Regions from separate parts of the Streptomyces sp. 7R007 genome, predicted to be linked through region 1. Evidence: predicted binding sites of a transcription regulator. Region 1 holds the regulator's gene; the other holds the start of a gene.
The links. Region 1 encodes HrcA, which represses chaperone genes, less so after heat shock. Its sites were predicted from a motif close to TTNGCACTCNGNNNNNCNGAGTGCNAA; they were not measured.
Positions count from the first base shown of each region.

Region 2: the regulator HrcA is predicted to act here: its motif matches at 2,098-2,124, upstream of groL (chaperonin GroEL).

Region 1 is NZ_JBTWMV010000114.1:2,718-6,654, forward strand. It holds gene hemW (radical SAM family heme chaperone HemW) at 1-172, shown strand, start outside; gene ACYF6T_RS44050 (DUF3097 domain-containing protein) at 302-1,108, opposite strand; gene ACYF6T_RS44055 (MBL fold metallo-hydrolase) at 1,140-1,871, opposite strand; gene hrcA (heat-inducible transcriptional repressor HrcA) at 2,025-3,041, shown strand; gene dnaJ (molecular chaperone DnaJ) at 3,042-3,937, shown strand, end outside.
Region 2 is NZ_JBTWMV010000007.1:235,318-239,254, reverse strand. It holds gene ACYF6T_RS12430 (hypothetical protein) at 1-208, shown strand, start outside; gene groL (chaperonin GroEL) at 351-1,970, opposite strand; gene dnaK (molecular chaperone DnaK) at 2,229-3,937, opposite strand, start outside.

The sequences.
Region 1 (3,937 bases):
GCTGCGCGACGGCATACCCCTGGACCTGCTGCGCGAGGACGGCCTGCGCGCCTCCCGCCGCGCCCTGTCCGACGGGCTCCTTCAGCAGGCCCCGTACGAGGAGGGACGGGCCGTGCTGACCCTGCGGGGGCGGCTGCTGGCGGACGCGGTGGTGCGGGACCTGGTGGACTGAGAGGCCGACCCCCGCTGCGGCGGGAGCACGAGCCGCTCCCCGGCCGCGTAGACGAGCTCATCGACGGATCACTTCCGCGACGGCGGAGAGCGGCCCACCGGTCCCGCCGGACCGACGGCCGCGGAGGCGTCAGGGCACGGTCACGTGGTCGATCAGGCGCTCGACACAGCCCAGCAGCTCCGGCTCCAGGTCCTTGTAGGAGTTCACCCGCTTCAGGATCGCCTGCCACACCGCCCCGGTGTTCTCCGGCGGCCAGCCCAGGGCCCGGCACACGCCCGTCTTCCAGTCCTGGCCGTGCGGGACGCGGGGCCATGCGTCGATGCCCAGGGACGACGGCTTCACCGCCTCCCAGATGTCGATGTAGGGGTGGCCGACGACCAGGGCGTGCTCGCTGGTCACCTCCTGGGCGATCCGCCACTCCTTGCTGCCCGGCACCAGGTGGTCCACCAGGACGCCGAGCCGGGCGTCCGGGCCGGGCGCGAAGTCCGCCACGACGGACGGCAGGTCGTCCACGCCCTCCAGGTACTCCACGACCACGCCCTCGACGCGCAGGTCGTCGCCCCACACCTTCTCCACCAGCTCGGCGTCGTGCCGGCCCTCGACGTAGATGCGCCCGGCGCGGGCCACGCGCGCGCGTGCGCCGGGCACGGCGACCGAGCCGGACGCCGTACGGGTGGGCCGTGCCGGAGCCGGTCCGGACGGCCGGACGAGGGTCACCGCCCGTCCCTCCAGCAGGAACCCGCGCGGCTGGAGCGGGAAGACCCGGTGCTTGCCGAAGCGGTCCTCCAGGGTCACCGTGCCCGCCTCGCAGCGGATCACCGCGCCGCAGAAACCGGTACCGGGCTCCTCGACCACCAGCCCGGGCTCCGCCGGCACCTCGGGGACGGGCCTGGGGTTCTTCCACGGCGGGGTCAGGTCGGCGGAGTACTGGCGCATTCGGATGACGATAGGAGAAGCGGGCGGGTGATCACGTAGACACGCCGAAACGTGCCGCGAGGGCGTCCCGCTGCGCCCGCACGAAGGCCGCGTCCACCACCGCTCCGTGACCGGGCACGTACAGCGCGTCCTCGCCGCCGAGGGCGAGGAGCCGGTCCAGGGCGGCGGGCCAGTGCGACGGCACGGCGTCCGGCCCCGCCTGCGGTTCCCCCGACTCCTCGACCAGGTCGCCGCAGAAGACCACCTCGGGCGGGCCCGGGACCAGCACGGCGAGATCGTGGGCGGTGTGCCCGGGACCCACGTTGGCCAGCAGGACCTGCCGGCCGCCGCCCAGGTCGAGCGTCCACTCGCCGCTGACGTGGTGGCGCGGCGGCACCAGCGCGTCCGCCGCCTCCTCGGCCAGCCGCGCGTCCAGCCCGTTGCGCTCGGCGTCCGCGCGCAGCTCCTCGCGCGCGTGCCGCCCGGTCAGCGCCGTCTCGACCCCGACCGCGCCGAACACCTCGGCGCCCGCGAAGGCCGCCGCTCCGAAGACGTGGTCGAAATGGGGGTGGGTGAGCGCGAGATGGGTCACACGGTGACCGGTGAGCTCCTCGGCCCGGGAGCGCAGCAGCGCCCCCTCCGCCAGGCTCGACCCGGCGTCCACCGCCAGCGCCGTCCCGTCCCCGACGACCAGCCCCGCCGTGCAGTCCCAGCCCGGCAGCCGGCACCGGCCGACCCCCGCCGCGACCCGTTGCCACCCCAGCTCTTCCCAAGTCACCGTCATACGGCGACGCTAGCCGTACGACCCGCTCCCGCAGGACCGACCTTGCCCACCGAGTACCCCACCGCCGTACACTGGGCCGGTGAACGCTGGCACTCGAAAGGACAGAGTGCCAGGCGAAGCGCCGAGGGGACGACTTCTGGAGGTGTGCGCGAGATGCTGAGTGAACGACGGCTCCAGGTACTGCGCGCCATCGTCCAGGACTACGTCGGCACCGAGGAGCCGGTGGGCTCCAAGGCCCTCACCGAGCGGCACAACCTGGGTGTGTCCCCGGCGACCGTGCGCAACGACATGGCGGCCCTGGAGGACGAGGGGTACATCGCCCAGCCGCACACCAGCGCCGGGCGCATCCCCACCGACAAGGGCTACCGGCTGTTCGTCGACAAGCTCGCCGGGGTCAAGCCGATGAGCGCGCCCGAGCGGCGCGCGATCCAGAACTTCCTGGACGGGGCCGTCGACCTCGACGACGTGGTGGCGCGGACCGTGCGGCTGCTGGCGCAGCTGACGCGGCAGGTGGCGGTCGTGCAGTACCCGTCGCTGACCCGCTCCACCGTCCGGCACGTGGAACTGCTCTCGCTCGCGCCCGCGCGGGTGATGCTGGTGCTGATCACGGACACCGGGCGGGTGGAACAGCGCATGGTGGACTGCCCGGCGCCGTTCGGCGAGGCCTCGCTCGCGGATCTGCGCGCGCGGCTCAACAGCCGGGTGGCGGGGCGGCGGTTCACGGACGTGCCGCGGCTCGTGGAGGACCTGCCGGAGGGTTTCGACGTCGAGGACCGGGGCACGGTCTCGACGGTGCTCTCCACCCTCCTGGAGACGCTCGTCGAGGAGAACGAGGAGCGGCTGATGATCGGCGGCACCGCCAACCTGACGCGCTTCGCACATGACTTCCCCCTGTCCATCCGGCCGGTGCTGGAGGCACTGGAGGAGCAGGTCGTGCTCCTCAAGTTGCTTGGCGAGGCGGGGGATTCGGGCGTCACCGTGCGTATCGGGCACGAGAACGCCTACGAGGGACTCAACTCCACGTCCGTGGTGTCGGTCGGCTACGGTTCGGGCGGCGAGGCAGTCGCCAAGCTCGGCGTGGTCGGACCGACCCGCATGGACTATCCGGGAACGATGGGAGCGGTACGCGCAGTGGCACGGTACGTCGGACAGATCCTGGCGGAGTCGTAAGTGGCCACGGACTACTACGCCGTTCTCGGCGTGCGCCGCGACGCGTCGCAGGAAGAGATCAAGAAGGCCTTCCGGCGGCTCGCGCGCGAGCTGCACCCGGACGTCAACCCCGATCCGAAGACCCAGGAGCGGTTCAAGGAGATCAACGCCGCTTACGAGGTGCTGTCGGACCCGCAGAAGAAGCAGGTCTACGACCTCGGCGGCGATCCGCTCTCGCAGTCCGGCGGGGCCGGCGCGGGCGGCTTCGGCGCGGGCGGCTTCGGGAACTTCTCGGACATCATGGACGCCTTCTTCGGTACGGCGTCCCAGCGCGGGCCGCGCTCGCGCACCCGGCGCGGCCAGGACGCGATGATCCGGCTGGAGGTCGAGCTCGACGAGGCGGCCTTCGGCACGACGAAGGACATCCAGGTCGACACGGCGATCGTCTGCACCACCTGCAACGGTGAGGGCGCGGCGCCGGGCACGTCCGCGCAGACGTGTGACATGTGCCGCGGCCGGGGTGAGGTCTCCCAGGTCACCCGGTCCTTCCTCGGCCAGGTCATGACGTCCCGTCCCTGCCCCCAGTGCCAGGGCTTCGGTACGGTCGTGCCGTCCCCGTGCCCCGAGTGCGCGGGCGACGGCCGGGTGCGCTCCCGGCGCACGCTCACCGTGAAGATCCCGGCGGGCGTCGACAACGGCACGCGCATCCAGCTCGCCGGTGAGGGCGAGGTCGGTCCGGGCGGCGGTCCGGCCGGTGACCTGTACGTGGAGATCCACGAGCTGCCGCACCCGATGTTCCAGCGCCGCGGTGACGACCTGCACTGCACGGTCACCCTGCCGATGACGGCGGCGGCCCTCGGCACGAAGGTTCCGCTGGAGACGCTGGACGGCCTGGAGGAGGTCGACATCCGGCCCGG
Region 2 (3,937 bases), on a different contig from region 1:
CCGGTCCGCCGGCCGGGGCGACGTCCGCGCCCTGCGGATCGTCGTCGGCTCGCGGGTGATCTCGGCTCTCCTCGGCCTCCCGGTGTTCTTCACCACGGACGCGCCCGGCTGGACCCGGATCGCCGTCGCGGTCCTCATCACCGGTACGGCCGTCGCCGTCACGATGCTGGCACCCACGGTCCGCCCGGCCCCGGCCCGGCAGCCCTGAAACCGGTAGCCGGCTCCAGGAGCCGGCGGACCACCGCTCACCTGACTGGCACTCCGGCACCAGCCCGACACCTGTCCGACGCCGCATCGGCACGGCCGCCCCTCCGCCTTCGCCGGGCCGAAGGGCGGCCGGAACCGACGGACTACAGCTCGGCGCCGGGTCCCGCGGGCGCCGCTTCCTTCTCCTCCGGCTTTTCGGCGATGACAGCCTCGGTGGTGAGGAACAGGGCGGCGATGGACGCGGCGTTCTGCAGCGCGGAGCGGGTCACCTTCGCCGGGTCGATGATGCCCGCGGCCAGCATGTCCACGTACTCTCCGGTCGCCGCGTTCAGGCCGTGGCCGACCGGCAGCGTACGGACCTTCTCCACCACGACGCCGCCCTCCAGGCCGGCGTTGCGGGCGATCTGCTGCAACGGGGCGGTCAGCGCACGGCGGACCATCTCCACACCGGTGCGCTCCTCCTCGTCCACCTCCAGCTTCTCGAACGCCTTCTCGGATGCCTGGAGCAGGGCCACGCCACCACCGGCGACGATGCCCTCCTCGACGGCCGCCTTGGCGTTGCGCACGGCGTCCTCGATGCGGTGCTTGCGCTCCTTGAGCTCCACCTCGGTGGCGGCACCGGCCTTGATGACCGCGACACCGCCGGCGAGCTTCGCCAGGCGCTCCTGCAGCTTCTCGCGGTCGTAGTCGGAGTCGCTGTTCTCGATCTCGGCGCGGATCTGCTTGACGCGTCCCTCGACGGCGCTGCCGTCCCCGGCGCCCTCGACGATGGTGGTGTCGTCCTTGGTGACGACCACCTTGCGGGCGCGGCCCAGCAGGTCCAGTCCGACGTTCTCCAGCTTCAGGCCCACTTCGTCGGAGACGACCGTGGCGCCGGTGAGGACCGCCATGTCCTGCAACATGGCCTTGCGGCGGTCGCCGAAGCCCGGGGCCTTGACGGCGACGGACTTGAAGGTGCCGCGGATCTTGTTGACGACCAGGGTGGCCAGGGCCTCGCCTTCCACGTCCTCGGCGATGATCAGCAGCGGCCTGCCCTCCTTCATCACCTGTTCCACCGGAGGCAGCAGGTCCTTGACCGCGCTCACCTTGGAGCCGACCAGCAGGATGTACGGGTCCTCCAGGACCGCTTCCATCCGTTCGGGGTCGGTGACGAAGTAGGGCGAGATGTAGCCCTTGTCGAAGCGCATGCCCTCGGTGAGCTCCAGCTCCAGACCGAAGGTGTTGGACTCCTCGACGGTGATGACGCCTTCCTTGCCGACCTTGTCCATGGCCTCGGCGATCAGTTCGCCGATCATCCGGTCGCCGCCCGCGGACACGGCGGCGGTGGAGGCGATCTCCTCCTTGGTCTCCAGCTCCTTGGCCTGTTCCAGCACGGCGGCGGAGACGGCCTCGACGGCCTTCTCGATGCCGCGCTTGAGGGCCATCGGGTTGGCGCCGGCGGCCACGTTGCGCAGGCCCTCCCGGACCAGGGCCTGGGCGAGAACGGTCGCGGTGGTCGTACCGTCACCGGCGACGTCGTCCGTCTTCTTGGCGACTTCCTTGACCAGCTCGGCGCCGATCTTCTCGTACGGGTCCTCCAGCTCGATCTCCTTGGCGATGGAGACACCGTCGTTGGTGATCGTGGGGGCGCCCCACTTCTTGTCCAGGACGACGTTGCGGCCCTTGGGGCCGAGCGTCACCTTCACGGCGTCCGCGAGCTGGTTCATGCCACGCTCCAGAGCGCGGCGCGCCTCCTCCTCGTAGGCGATGATCTTGGCAGTCATCGGTACAGCTTCCTCCGCAACGATCACTGAGTCGGCAGCGGCGGACCGGGGTGACGTCCGCGACGTTCACCCGCGCGACCGGATGCTCGGCCCACGACCGCACGAGCCCGTCACCCGATCCAGCCGTTTGGCACTCTCACTCGGAGAGTGCCAACTGTTCATGTAGCACCGCAGGACGCCCGTCGGCAAGCAGGCTCAGGCACGCGCTCCGTCTCGGGCGGCGCGGCACGGTCGGACGGTCCGCCAAGGGGGCCGTCGTCAGCCGGCCTGGGCCATGTCGTCGTCGACGATCTCGGCGTCCACCACCTCGTCCTCGGCCGCACCGCCGGTGGGCGACGCGCCGGCCGGGTCAGAGGACTGCTCGGCGCGCGACTTCTCGTACAGGGCCGCGCCGATCTTCTGCGCGGCCTGCGTGGTCCGGTCGATCGCCTGCCGGATCGCGGCCGTGTCCGCGCTCTCGTCCTTCAGCTTCTCCCTCAGCTCGGCCAGCGCCGCCTCCGTCTCGCTCCTGGCCTGCGCGGGGATGTCGCCGCTGTTCTCCCGCAGGAGCTTCTCGGTCTGGTAGACGAGCTGCTCGCCCTGGTTGCGGGCCTCGGCCGCCTCACGCCGCCGGCGGTCCTCCTCGGCGTGCTGCTCGGCCTCGCGGACCATGCGGTCGATGTCCTCCTTCGGCAGCGCCGAGCCGCCGGTGACGGTCATCTTCTGCTCCTTGCCGGTGCCGAGATCCTTGGCGGAGACGTGCATGATCCCGTTGGCGTCGATGTCGAAGGCGACCTCGATCTGCGGCACCCCGCGCGGCGCGGGGGCGATGCCCGTCAGCTCGAACATGCCGAGCTTCTTGTTGTACGCCGCCATCTCCCGCTCGCCCTGGTAGACCTGCACGGTCACGGACGGCTGGTTGTCGTCGGCGGTGGTGAAGATCTCCGAACGGCGCGTCGGGATCGTGGTGTTGCGCTCGATCAGCTTGGTCATGATGCCGCCCTTGGTCTCGATGCCCAGGGACAGCGGGGTGACGTCGAGCAGCAGGACGTCCTTGACCTCGCCCTTGAGGACACCGGCCTGCAGGCCGGCGCCCACGGCCACGACCTCGTCGGGATTGACGCCCTTGTGCGGGTCCTTGCCCGTCAGCTCCTTCACCAGCTCGGTCACCGCCGGCATGCGCGTGGACCCACCGACCAGCACGACATGGTCGATGTCGGACACCTCGATCCCGGCGTCCTTGACCGCGTTGTGGAACGGCGCCTTGCACCGCTCCAGCAGATCCGCGGTCACCTGCTGGAACTGGGCGCGCGTCAGCTTCTCGTCCAGGTGCAGCGGGCCCTCGGCGGAGGCGGTGATGTAGGGCAGGTTGATGGTCGTCTCACTGGACGAGGACAGCTCGATCTTGGCCTTCTCGGCGGCCTCGCGCAGCCGCTGCACGGCCATCTTGTCCTGGGACAGGTCCACGCCGTAGTGGTTCTTGAACTGCTTCACCAGGTGGTCGACGATCCGCTGGTCCCAGTCGTCACCGCCGAGGTGCGTGTCGCCGTTGGTGGCCTTGACCTCGATGACGCCCTCGCCCATCTCCAGCAGGGACACGTCGAAGGTGCCGCCGCCGAGGTCGAAGACGAGGACCGTCTGGTCGTTCTCCTTGTCCAGGCCGTACGCCAGCGCCGCCGCCGTCGGCTCGTTGATGATCCGCAGCACGTTCAGGCCGGCGATCTGCCCGGCCTCCTTGGTGGCCTGGCGCTGGGTGTCGTCGAAGTACGCCGGAACGGTGATCACGGCGTCGGTGACGTCCTCGCCGAGGTAGGACTCGGCGTCCCGCTTGAGCTTCTGCAGCACGCGCGCGGAGATCTCCTGCGCGGTGTACTTCTTGCCGTCGACGCCGCCGTGCTCCGGGAACCGCCAGCCGTGGTCGCCCATGTGGCGCTTGACGGAGCGGGCGGTGCGGTCGACGTTCGTCACCGCCTGCCGCTTGGCCACTT